Rheinheimera salexigens: one gene and its partner. The protein of the gene in region 2 interacts with the protein of the main gene of each other region in a pairwise test. Links are inferred from orthologs where the notes say so. Each region holds a gene or a part of one and is shown on either strand. Other genes may lie near its edges.

Region 1 (9,387 bases), 450 kb from region 2 along the record:
ACAGACATTTTGGGCATCTGCCATATCTTCTGCTGCAGCACAATACTCATCATTATCATCTTCTTCCCAGTTTTTCATAAACAGGCCTTCGACTTGATAGCCTTGCTGGATAAGTAAATAAGCTGATACTGACGAATCAACCCCGCCGGACATGCCGACAATGACTTTTTTACTGCTGTTTTCTGCCATTACACCGTACTTTATACTAGTTAAAATCTCGGCGCGCATTATAGCACTCTTTTTACTGGCAAAGCATGTTATCTCGTTGGCTGGATCAGATTTAAGGGTAGACGTACGCCTTGTTGAAAGAGTTGTATGGCATCTAGCACCAGTTGGCTACGTACCGCCATACCAGAGTCAATAAGTTGTTGCTGACTATACCAATGTAAAGCCAAAATATCCGGATCGTGCGAACGATAGTGCTCAGGTAACTGGCTGGGCTCAAAAATAAAGTTAACCCGAACATAACGATGATCATTGGCTGCATGGAGCTGAGAGATGCCTAGCCAATGAGTTGGCGCTAGATTTAAACCGGTTTCTTCTAACAACTCACGACAGATTGCGCTGATTAAATCTTCATTTTCTTCAACATGACCAGCGGGTTGGTTTAACACGCGTAGCTGGCTTTGTTTATCAATTTCTTCGACAAATAAAAACTTATTATTGTAATGCACCACAGCGGCTACAGTGAGATGTAACTGACTTCTACTCATATTGGGTAATCTTATAGTTAACTAAAATCGCGGTTCTTTAATCTAACCGATCGCGCTATAACAATGGCGACTTAGCATATATGACCAGTAAGCCTTAGCCTATAGTCGCCTATTTTATTAAATGTCATGCTGCTATACTACGGCCGCTTTGCAACAAATGCGTTTAAAACATCAACATCGCACACTTATTAGTACTCAGTGCTGATAACGCTGCAGATGATCGCGAACACATTACAGGAATAAACATGTCAAACAAAATTGCAAAAATTATTTACACTGAAACAGACGAAGCGCCAGCCCTGGCGACTTACTCTTTTTTACCAATAGTTCAGGCTTTTGCCGCAGCAGCTAGCATTGAAGTTGAAACACGTGATATTTCGCTATCAGGGCGTATTATTGCCGTTTTCCCTGACTTTTTACAACCAGAGCAGCAAATAGCCGATGCGTTAGCTGAACTGGGTGAGATGGCAAAACAGCCTGAAGCCAACATTATTAAATTACCAAATATTAGTGCTTCTACACCGCAGTTAAATGCCGCAATTAAAGAATTACAGCAAAAAGGCTATGCGTTACCTAATTATCCTGTTGAGCCTAAGACTGATCAAGAACGCGATATTAAAGCTCGTTACGATAAAATTAAAGGCAGTGCAGTAAATCCTGTATTGCGTGAAGGTAACTCAGATCGTCGTGCTCCAGCGTCTGTTAAGCAATATGCACGTAAAAACCCACATAGCATGGGGGCGTGGTCTGCAGAGTCTAAGTCACATGTTGCCCATATGTCTGAAGGTGACTTTTATAGTAGTGAGCAGTCAACTACGTTAGAACAAAATGATACTTTAAAAATTCAGCTGGTTGCTAAAGACGGTAGCGTTACGGTATTAAAACCCGAGTTAAAAGTATTAGCCGGTGAAATAATTGATGCTGCTACCATGAGTAAAGCCGCGTTATGTGCGTTTTATCAAGCGCAAATCACTGAAGCTAAGCAGCAAGACGTATTATTATCGTTGCACTTAAAAGCCACCATGATGAAAGTATCTGACCCCATTATGTTTGGTCATGCCGTTATTACTTTCTTTAAATCTGCTTTTGATAAACATGCGGCATTATTTGCCGAGTTAGGCGTTGACGTTAAAAACGGTGCCGGTGATATATATAGTAAAATCACTAGTTTGCCACAAGCTAAGCAAGACGAAATTATCGCTGATTTAAATGCTTGTTATGCTAAGCAACCTGAATTAGCGATGGTGAATTCAGATAAAGGTATTACTAATCTACATGTACCAAGCGATGTGATTATTGATGCTTCTATGCCAGCCATGATCCGTAGCTCAGGTAAAATGTGGGATACCGCAGGCAACCTAAAAGATACTAAAGCTATGATCCCAGATCGCTGCTATGCCGGTGTGTATCAAGAAACGATTAGCTTCTGTAAAAAGCATGGTGCATTTGATCCTAAAACCATGGGCTCAGTGCCAAACGTAGGTTTAATGGCGCAAAAAGCAGAAGAATATGGCTCGCACGATAAAACGTTCGAGATTGCTACTGCCGGTGTTGTACAAGTATTAAATAGCCAAGGCGAAACTGTATTTGAACACGCTGTTGAACAAGGTGACATTTGGCGTATGTGCCAAGCCAAAGATGCACCCATCCGTGATTGGGTTAAATTAGCGGTTAATCGTGCTCGTTTAAGCAATACCCCAGCCGTATTCTGGTTAGACGAAAACCGTGCTCATGACCGTCAATTAATGACAAAAGTGCATAGCTATTTAAAAGAGCACGATACTAACGGCTTAGACATACAAATTATGTCGCCAGTTGAAGCAACGCGTTTCTCTTTAGCTCGGATCAAAGAGGGTCTAGATACTATTTCAGTAACGGGTAACGTATTACGTGACTACTTAACAGATTTATTCCCAATTTTAGAATTAGGCACTAGTGCTAAAATGCTGTCAGTGGTTCCGTTGATGAACGGTGGCGGTTTATTTGAAACTGGCGCGGGTGGTTCAGCACCTAAACATGTTGAGCAATTCTTAAAAGAAAACTACTTACGTTGGGATTCACTAGGTGAGTTTTTAGCCTTAGCCGCATCGTTAGAGCATTTAAGCCAAGTAACCGACAACAGCAAAGCAAAAATTTTAGCCGACGCTTTAGATCAAGCGACAGCGAAGTTTTTAGACAATGATAAATCACCACGTCGTAAACTAGGTGAGTTAGATAACCGTGGTAGTCACTATTATTTAGCGATGTATTGGGCTGAAGCGTTGGCCAATCAAACGGCTGACACTGAATTGCAAAGTCGTTTTGCTAAATTAGCACAAACACTTAATCAGCAAGAAGCGACCATTATTGCTGAATTAAATGGTGCCCAAGGTAAGGCGGTCGATATTAATGGTTATTATCGTCCTGATAGCGATTTAGTATCAACCGCTATGCGTCCAAGCCAAACCTTAAATGCATCGTTAGCGTCGTTATAATTTACGACAGCATTAACGACAGCATTAGTGGCATCTGATAAATAAAAAGCAGGCTTAAAGCCTGCTTTTTTATTATATCCTTGACCCTAATTTTTTGTACCTTAGGCGGCTTGTTTATTCTACCAAGTCTTCAGGAAGCTTGATATTTACCGCATGTAGCCCTTTTGGCCCATCTGATAAATCAAACTGAACATCTTGGCCCGCTTTTAGAGTACGGTAGCCATCCATACTTATGGTGGAGTAATGGGCGAAGATATCTTCATCGCGACCATCTTCTCGAATAAACCCAAATCCTTTGGCGTTATTGAACCATTTTACTTTACCGGTAGCCATACAACTTACTTCCTTCTCTAAGTTAGCTAAATTCTGTATTCTAGTTTAAATGGTGGGGGGAAATGCGTCACCTCCATCAACTACTGTAGATAATTTGAGCAAACAGTCAAGTTGTTTGCAAAAATAAACTTAAAATTTACTAGATATTAACCTTAACCCTTTGATGGATGACGCAGCTATGGCTATAGTTTATGAACAGTAATAAAGAAAAGTTTATGAATAGTAATAAAGAAACAGAAGATCAAGATATTGGATTAGAGCAATTAACACGGCAGCGTGTTGAACCGCCGCCAATGTATCGGGTGGTGTTGCATAATGATGATTACACCCCCATGGACTTTGTTATTGATGTATTAAGTCGATTTTTTAATTTACAGTATGAGCAAGCCACTGAAATTATGTTAAAAGTACATTATGAAGGGAAAGGCATTTGTGGCACTTTTACTGCAGAAATAGCCGAGACCAAAGTTCAGCAAGTGATGCAGTATGCAAAAGAGCATCAGCATCCATTACTGAGTACGATGGAGCGTGCATAAGTGCACTCTTAGCATGGTCAATTATTGTTACTCAGGTAGTTTAGGAGTTGTTTATGTTGAATAAAGATCTTGAGTTAACGCTGAATCTAGCCTTTAGATTTGCTCGTGAGCGTCGGCACGAATATATGACAGTAGAGCACCTATTGTTAGCGCTGTTAGATAACCCTGCAGCAGGTGAAGCGCTGCGCTCTTGTGCTGTAAATATTGATAAGTTACGGGCAGAGCTAGCTAGTTTTATTGATTCAACTACACCGGTATTACCCGAAGGTGAGTTAGAGCGTGACACGCAACCAACATTAGGTTTTCAGCGAGTATTACAACGGGCTGTCTTTCATGTTCAGTCATCGGGTAAGGTTGAAGTAACTGGTGCCAATGTTTTAGTCGCTATTTTTAGTGAGCAAGAGTCGCAAGCGGTATATCTACTGAAAAAAGTTGATATTAGTCGCTTGGATGTTGTTAATTATATTTCGCATGGTGTGACTAAAACTGAAAAGTTAGAGCAGCATGATGAGCATGGTCAAGATGACGTGACTGAAGTGGTAAGCGATGACAGTAAATATTTAGAGAACTTCACCACAAATTTAAATGTTTTAGCTCAAAATGGTGAAATTGATCCGTTAATTGGCCGCGATAAAGAAGTAGAGCGTGCAGTACAAGTGCTGTGTCGGCGTAAAAAGAATAACCCGCTGTTAGTGGGTGAAGCTGGCGTAGGTAAAACGGCTATTGCCGAAGGCTTAGCTTATCGAATTGTAAAAAATGAGGTGCCAGAAGTTATTGCTAATGCAACTATCTACTCGTTAGATATGGGCGCATTGTTAGCTGGCACAAAATATCGTGGTGATTTTGAAAAGCGCTTAAAAGCGTTACTAAAAGAGTTACAACGGGAAAAAGATGCCATTTTATTTATAGATGAAATACATACTATCATTGGTGCTGGCGCTGCGTCAGGTGGTGTTATGGACGCATCCAATTTAATTAAACCCTTGTTATCAAGTGGCAAATTACGCTGTATGGGCTCAACTACATATCAAGAATATAAATCGGTGTTTGAAAAAGATACCGCTTTAGTCCGTCGTTTCCAAAAAATTGATGTGCTAGAGCCCAGTGTTGAAGATACCACCAAGATATTATTAGGTTTAAAAGAACGTTACGAGCAACATCATAATGTGCGCTATACCCAAAAAGCCATCCGTGCAGCGGCTGAACTGTCTGCTAAGTATATTAATGACAGGCATTTACCAGACAAAGCGATTGATGTTATTGATGAAGCGGGGGCCAGCCAGCGCTTATTACCCGAAAATAAGCGGCGCAAGGTAATTAATGTCGCTGAAATAGAGCATGTCATTGCAAAAATGGCGCGAATTCCTGAAAAGTCGGTATCAGCATCGGATACTGATGTGTTAGCCAACCTCGATCGTAATTTAAAACTAGTGGTCTTTGGTCAAGATAAGCCAATAGAGGTATTAACCTCAGCCATTCGTTTATCGCGGTCTGGATTAGGCAATGAAGAAAAGCCGATTGGTAACTTTTTATTTGCGGGCCCAACTGGTGTCGGTAAAACAGAAGTCACCAAGCAACTTGCTAAAGTGTTAGGAGTAGAATTACTGCGTTTTGATATGTCGGAATATATGGAACGCCATTCTATTAGCCGCTTAATAGGTGCGCCGCCAGGTTATGTTGGTTTTGATCAAGGTGGCTTATTAACGGATGCAGTATCCAAGCACCCCTATTCTGTCGTATTACTGGATGAAATAGAAAAGGCGCATAGTGATATTTACAATATTTTGTTGCAGGTAATGGACCACGGTACCTTAACCGATAATAACGGTCGTAAAATTGACTTTAGAAACGTGGTGTTAGTTATGACTACTAACGCAGGCGTACAAGAGACTGTACGTAAGTCTATCGGCTTTAAACAGCAAGACCATAGTCATGATGCACTTAATGAAATTAACCGCACCTTTAGCCCTGAGTTTCGAAATCGCTTAGACGGTATTATTTGGTTTCAACACTTATCTGAAAATATTATTTTACAGATTGTGGATAAATTTATTTGTGACCTACAGGTGCAACTGGATAAAAAGCAAGTGGCGCTTGAAATTGATGCTAATGCAAGACAGTGGTTAGCAGATAAAGGCTACGATAAAACAATGGGCGCTAGACCGATGGCACGAGCAGTGCAAGAGCATTTGAAAAAGCCATTGGCTAATGAATTGTTGTTTGGGCAGTTAGTGCATGGCGGGGATGTAAAAGTGGCGTTAGTTAATGACGAATTACACTTTGAATATCAAGTTGCTAATGAACCGGCGTTAACCGATTAAGCTGGAGTAGAAATTTACAATTAGCCAAAACTAAAAACCCGGTTTAAGCCGGGTTTATTATATTTTGCCATGTAGATAAAACAGCACTTAACATCAATTAACGTTGGCGGAAAACAATTCGGCCTTTGCTTAAATCGTATGGTGTTAGCTCTACAGTCACTTTATCGCCTGTTAAAATGCGGATATAGTTTTTACGCATTTTACCAGAAATATGTGCGGTAACGACATGGCCGTTTTCCAGTTCAACTTTGAACATGGTATTTGGCAAGGTATCCAAAATGGTACCTTGCATTTCAATAACGTCTTCTTTCGCCATTCAGCGCATTTGCCTCTTTAAATTTGGATGAACCATAAAAAAATCTGCGCAGATTGTGCCGAAATCGACGGCAGAAGTAAAGTAAGAAGCGCTTTTTTAGCCAAATGAGTGCCAATGTCCCTGAATAAAGCGCTGTTGAGGCTTAAAATTAGCTTTGTAAGCCATTTTTTCGCAATTATCGATACTGTAACCAAGGTAAAGCCATGACTTGTCTAATTGCTGGGTTATTTGGGCTAAATTAAGTATGGCTAATTTGCCAGGAGAAAACGGGCTAACCGTTGGACAATAAAAGGTATAAACCGCTGATAGCCCATCAGGCAACACATCAACCACAGTAACACTGACTAATTGGTCATTAAGGTACTGTTCTAAAAAGTGTACCGCAAGCCAGCTACATTCCAGCATACTATTTAAGTCTGTCTCTGATGCAGGATACATGCTGCTATCACGGTGCTTAAACGCGATGTAAGCTTGATACAAGCCAAAGTAGGGCTGCGATGGCGTATCGACAAGTTGGAAACGCCACGCGGCATTGAGGGCTTTTTTGGCTAACCTGCGTTGGCTTGTACTAAGTGTTAATAAACGAGGATTTAAACGCACCGATTGGCAAGCATCACAGGCTGAACAATGTGGCCGATAAACTTGCTGATGGCTACGACGAAAGTTAGCATCAATCAGTTGCTGATAAAGCTCGGGGCTAAGCGGCGTTGCTGGTAACACAAAAGCCAGTCGTTGCTGCTGCGCAATGTAACTGCAGGGATTGTCATAGGTTAAACCTAACGTGATGCTTTGCATTGTGTTGCCTATGTTGCCTATGTTGCCTAAGTTGCTTATGGAGTTTCTGTAGCCAGAGTAATCATTCTGGGTTGCCAACAAGCTGGGTCAATTTTATTATCCCGCTGTTGCTGTAATAACGTCAAATAATCACTACGAGCAATTGTGCTTGCCCCCATTTGGCTTAAAAATGGATTAGGAATTTGACAGTCTATCCAGCCAGATGCGTGTTGTTGTAAATATTGCTGTAAGGCGATTAAGGCAAACTTAGCCATATTAGGCGCTAAGTTGAACATGGATTCGCCACAAAACAAACTGCCAGTGACGATGCCATATAAACCACCAACAAGCTGATTGTTATGCCAAACCTCAAGGCTATGGGCATGACCAAGCTGATGTAAATGACAGTAGGCATGCTGAATATCAGATAAGATCCAAGTTTCAGCCTGAGTTGGCCTTGGCGCAGCACAATGCCGAATAACCTGCTCAAAGCATTTGTTGATACTAAATTGTAACGGTTGTTTTTGCAGTTGCTTTCTAAGGCTTCGATTTAAGCTTAACGTATGGGGTGCAAAAATTGCACGCTGTGACGGGCTCCACCATAGAATAGGATCGCCCTGACTAAACCAAGGAAATATTGCTTGACGATAAGCATGAATTAACCGTTTTGCGGATAAATCGCCGCCCATTGCCAGCAAGCCATCAGGCGAGTTAAGCGCCTGTTCGACTGGCGGAAACAGCACGTCTGCTACCGCCAGTTGGGGTAAGTAAATTGGCAATGTTAATACTTACTTAATTAGCGCATCCAAGTAACGCTCGGCATCTAATGCGGCCATACAACCGGTGCCGGCAGAGGTGATTGCTTGGCGATAAATATGATCCGACACATCACCTGCGGCAAAAACTCCCGGTAAACTAGTTTGAGTTGCATTGCCATCTGAACCACTGTGAACTTTTATATAGCCACCATTCATGTCTAACTGGCCGGCAAAAATATCAGTATTAGGTTTATGACCAATTGCTATAAACACACCTTGCAGGGCTAATTCTTGATCCGACTCGCCTAGAGTTGATTTAAGCCGAACACCTGTTACACCACTATCATCACCCAATACTTCATCTAATTGACGGTGAGTGTGTAAAATAATATTGCCGTTTTTAACTTTCTCCATCAAACGGTCAACCAGAATTTTTTCTGCTTTAAAACTGTCACGACGATGAACCAGATGCACTTCTGCGGCTATGTTAGATAAATATAGCGCTTCTTCAACGGCAGTATTACCGCCACCAACAACAGCTACTTTTTGATTGCGATAGAAAAAACCATCACAAGTTGCACAAGCCGAGACACCACGGCCACTGTATAACTCTTCCGACGGTAAACCTAAATACTTGGCAGATGCACCGGTACAAATTATTAATGCATCACAGCTGTATACACTGTTATCGCCAGTAAGAATAAAAGGCCGCTGGTTAAGATCAACAGTATGTATATGATCAAATACGACTTCAGTATCAAAGGCTTCAGCATGCTTTAACATTCTGTCCATTAACGCTGGGCCGGTTAAACCATGTGCATCACCCGGCCAATTTTCTACGTCTGTAGTGGTGGTAAGTTGACCACCTTGCTGCATGCCAGTGATGAGTACAGGTTTAAGATTAGCCCGTGCTGCATACACGGCTGCGGTATAACCTGCTGGCCCAGAACCTAAAATAAGTAGCCGATTGTGTTTAATATCTGACATTGATTGCTCCAAAAACTGCTTTAAAATCATTAATGGTGCTGATTCTAAAAGAATGCAACCCAGAGTGAAAGTGCTAGACCTGATTTAGTCACAGCTGGGCTGTAAAACTAAATAGCATATGCTATTGTTTAACAAAATGTTATCTGCTGTACCGTTAGTATTATCATTGGTTTAA
Region 2 (4,188 bases):
ATGGCAGTCAGCCATATTTGGTTATCAATCACTGACGAGCAAGCCTATGCCGCCGCCACCGTTATCTTAGAACGTTAATCTCAAATTTTTAATAGTCCTGAATTAACTAGGATGGACTATCTAAGTTGCATTATTGAGGGGCGGTTTTACGGCGTGTTAGTGTGGGTAAACCGCCCCTTATATACACTGAAGTTTAGCATTCACCCTTCAACATCTGGCCATTCTGGCCATTGTTGCTGTTCTTGTAACAAGGTCTGCAGTAAATCGTCTAATTCAAAAAATTCAGGCTCTAAAGTTTGTAGCGGGACTTGCTGCTTTAAGCTGGTTTCAATAATCTCGGCTAACTGTTTTAACCTTGGCACGCCGGTATAACAACAGCCGCCATGCAATTTATGAATATGCTGTAATAAAGCAGCACGGTCGTGTTGTTTAATGGCTTGCTGTATAGCGAGTTGGGTCGGCTCTATGCTGCTAATTAACATCGCTAGCATATCCTGCATTAGGTTAACTTTACCGTTAGCTTGCTGTAAAGCTAGTGCCCAGTCGACTATTTTGCTTTCTGGCCAAGCTGGGGTAGGGTTAATGGCAGCGGTTGCTGTAATCTGCTTATGCTGGCAGAACTCTTGTAAAATACACTGCAGCATCTTTTCATCTAGCGGCTTACTTAAAAACTCATCAAAGCCGAGCATCATTAAACGCTCACGCTCGCCATCGGCAGTATGTGCGGTTACGGCAATTATAGGCGTATGTTCATTTAGTGAGCTTTGTCTAATACGCTGACAGGCATTAATACCATCCATAATCGGCATATTAATATCTAAAAAGATAATGTCATACACATGCTGGGTGGCTTTGTGCCAAGCTTCGGCGCCATCAAAAGCCGATTCTATGTGCTCAACTTGTTCAGCCAATAAGGTATTTATTAATTTTAAATTAGCTTCATTATCATCCACAGTCAGCACTTTTAACTGCGCTTTTTTGGGCAATAGTATTTCATCGCTACTGGCTTGATGCTGTAAATAAGGATGGGCTAATGCCATGGCCAATTTAGTTAAATGAGCTGGTTTGGATAAACAAGCGTCTGCACCAGAATTAAGCAATGTTTCGCGAATACTGGGGGATAAAGTATTAACCAATAAGTACAGATAATCGGTTTGCGGTTTAATTTTTTGCATCACGCTAATAATGTGATTAACTTGATTAATCGCTACTGTTTTACCAATGATAGCAATATCATAATGTTGTTGTTGGGCTAGCGTGTGCTGTAACTGGCTTAAGGTACTGCAAATGGTCACGTTTAAATACCAACTTTGTAACAGCTGGAGCATGGCTTCACGTGAATGTTGTTGTGGCTCAAAGTACAGCACGGTTTTCTGCTCTAATACTGCGATAGGTAAGTTTTCTGCCACGGTTAATTGATGGCGTTTACATTTAAGCGTAAACCAAAAAGTAGAGCCTTCAGCTTGAGTACTTTCAAAACCAATTTTCCCGCCCATCGCTTCCACTAAACGTTGCGAAATCATTAAACCTAAGCCTGAACCTGATTGATGGCTACTGGGATCAGAAGAGCCAAAACCATGGAATAATTGTTGTTGTTGTTCACTGCTAATACCACGGCCGGTATCTTGAACTGAGCAATGTAAAATTATTTGGTCATCATTTAAAGAATTACAGCTGACTCGAATCACGATACTGCCATGGTCAGTAAATTTAATGGCATTACCGGCAATATTCATCAGCACTTGGCTAAAGCGCTTCGGATCAGCAATGATGTCATCCGGACACTCAGGATCGATCATTAGCACTAATTCTAAATATTTATCAAACGCATTAGCAGCTAACAATTCAGTTGCGTCGTTTAACATATCGCGCAGTGAAAATGGTTCAGGATTAATAGACAGTCGACCTTCTTCTAACTTAGAAAAATCTAGGACATCATTTACTAAGTGTAAAAGGCTATTAGCAGACTTTTGAATAGTGGTTAAATAGTCATGTTGGTTACTGGTTAATTTGGTTTTAAGCACTTGTCGGGTAAAGCCAATAACCCCATTTAATGGCGTACGTAATTCATGGCTCATTTTGGCTAAGAATTCTGATTTTTGTCGGTTTTCTTCCAGGGCTTTGCGCCGCGCAAAATCGAGTTGCACGTTATGTACTTCTAACTGCTCTAATGTTTGTTGTAAGTCACTATTAGCTTGATCTATCTGCTGTTGCATTTCATGTTCTTGGCTAACAATTTGGGCACTTAATTTGTTTAACCCTTGCTGCATCTCAATCAGCTCTTTGGCAGTAGCTTTGGGCTTACGCGTGACTAACGGGATGTTATTAGTATGATCATGATTAATTAATTGTTTAAGTTGGATGTTCATAAGCCGAACCGGCCGATATAACCGCTGCAAAATATAAAATGCTGGGGCACAGCTTAATAATAAACAACTGATTAAAATTAGTATCATTTCTAACGCACTACTTTGCTGACGCAAATGTAATGTATCTTTATGCAAATCTAATACTAAGTAACCTAAGTGCAACTGTTGACCGTTTTGCGCTAGGGTCAGTGGGTGGTAGAATATTAAGTTAGTTGCAGTTTCACTATAAAAGCCATGTTCAGTTAGATCGGTTTGCTGCTTACTGGCTAAAGCAGTGGCAGTGAATTGGGGATTACTATTATACACTAGCTGATTTTGCTGATTAAATATGGCTATGCTGGTTAATAAAGGTGAATTGTAGCGGTGGCTAGTATCAATAAGCTGTTGTAAGGGTAACTGTTGTTCAGATGCCAATAAGCTAGCGCTGGTAATAGCCAGCGGAACGGCAATATGTCGTGCTTGCTCAGATAAAGAAAACTGTAACTCATGGTGACGAACATAGCTAAAATAGCCGCCAGAGAATACACTAATTAGCAGCGCGGGTAATAAGCTACACAGTAGCAACCAAATACGTAATCTTATTTTTGTCATTAAACTCAAGTTTATATTGTTAAAGCACCCAGGCAGATAATGACACAACACGCCGCACTTGCCTATAACCTGATAGAGAACCTATGGTCAGCATTTACAAAGCAAAAACAAAACCTAGCCGTATTGGCAATATCATTAATCTAAGCATTGATAGTACTGACTATGAAGTGCAAGGTATTGCTAAAATAGATAATAAAATAGCCTTTGTTACTGGCGCGCTAGCGGGAGAGAAAGTACAGGCCAAAGTGTTGGAAGACAAAGCTGGCTTTATTAAGGCAAGCGTTACCTCGGTTAAACAAGCTGTGCCAGAGCGAGTAAACGCTCCCTGTCGTTATGCCAAACAATGTGGTGGTTGCCAGTTACAATATATCGCCGTTAGTGACCAACAACGCTTAAAACAACTAGGAATTGATGACTTATTAAGCCATCAGCTAGGCTTAACTGACCTACCTTGGCAACCGATGCTAGCTGCAGACAACATAGCCTACCGTCGCCGTGCCAGAATAGGCGTATGGTATGATAAAAAACAACGCAAATTTAGTATTGGTTTTCGCCAAGCCAATGCCAAACAAATTGTTAATATTCAACACTGCTTAGTGCTATCGCCAGTTTTAGCGCCAGTATTTACCGTGCTAGCTACGCAATTACCGTTACTGTCGACCAACAGTGCCGTTACCCATGTTGAAGTGATTGACGCCGCAGGCCAAGCTTATATTATTGTCCGTCATACTCAGCCATTAACTTTGCAAGATAAGCAGCGCTTAATTGATGCTTGGCCAACAGCTATTTGGTTGGGTGAGTTTGAGTCGGGCCAGTTTAGTCCTTGGCAACCAGAGCATGCACAATATCAAGCGGAATATTCACTGCCAGAGCAAGGGCTACGATTACAGTTTGGCCTTGATAATTTTATTCAGGTTAACGCTGCGGTCAATCAAGAAATGGTCAGCCAAGCGCTGCAATGGTTAGCGCCAACAGCAACCGACACTATTTTAGATTTATATGCAGGCATAGGTAATTTTAGCCTGGCTTTAGCCCAGCAGGTAAAAGCTGTACATGCTGTTGAAGGTATCGACAAGATGGTGCAACAATTATTACATAATGCTAAAGTGAATCAATTAAGCAATGTCACTGCTAGCCAAGCAGACTTGCATTTACCTTGGCCAAAAGCCAGTTGGAATACTGCTCAGTATAATAAAGTGCTACTTGACCCCGCTAGAGCAGGTGCCCA

Evidence for each region.
Region 1: the proteins of barA (region 2) and clpA interact in binary tests that used the Escherichia coli proteins (3 or more experiments, as listed by UniProt). The link is inferred for Rheinheimera salexigens from one-to-one orthologs.

What each region holds. Positions count from the first base shown.
Region 1 is NZ_MKEK01000001.1:1,682,670-1,692,056, forward strand. What follows is about bases 3,783-6,743. They hold clpA (ATP-dependent Clp protease ATP-binding subunit ClpA), read left to right. Parts: upstream 3,783-4,109; coding sequence 4,110-6,377; downstream 6,378-6,743. Other genes in these bases: clpS (ATP-dependent Clp protease adapter ClpS), read left to right, coding at 3,783-4,056; infA (translation initiation factor IF-1), read right to left, coding at 6,475-6,693. Outside these bases: tRNA 2-thiouridine(34) synthase MnmA, read right to left, coding at 1-189; BI198_RS07760 (NUDIX domain-containing protein), read right to left, coding at 258-713; BI198_RS07765 (NADP-dependent isocitrate dehydrogenase), read left to right, coding at 959-3,187; cold shock domain-containing protein CspD, read right to left, coding at 3,302-3,520; more of clpS, read left to right, coding at 3,736-3,782; BI198_RS07790 (arginyltransferase), read right to left, coding at 6,790-7,488; aat (leucyl/phenylalanyl-tRNA--protein transferase), read right to left, coding at 7,524-8,246; trxB (thioredoxin-disulfide reductase), read right to left, coding at 8,256-9,212. UniProt on the Escherichia coli protein: ATP-dependent specificity component of the ClpAP protease. It directs the protease to specific substrates. It has unfoldase activity. The primary function of the ClpA-ClpP complex appears to be the degradation of unfolded or abnormal proteins.
Region 2 is NZ_MKEK01000001.1:1,236,765-1,240,952, forward strand. Bases 1-3,292 are described here. They hold barA (two-component sensor histidine kinase BarA), read right to left. Parts: upstream 2,961-3,292; coding sequence 201-2,960; downstream 1-200. Other genes in these bases: acpS (holo-ACP synthase), read left to right, coding at 1-78; rlmD (23S rRNA (uracil(1939)-C(5))-methyltransferase RlmD), read left to right, coding at 3,044-3,292. Also shown: more of rlmD, read left to right, coding at 3,293-4,188. UniProt on the Escherichia coli protein: Member of the two-component regulatory system UvrY/BarA involved in the regulation of carbon metabolism via the CsrA/CsrB regulatory system. Phosphorylates UvrY, probably via a four-step phosphorelay.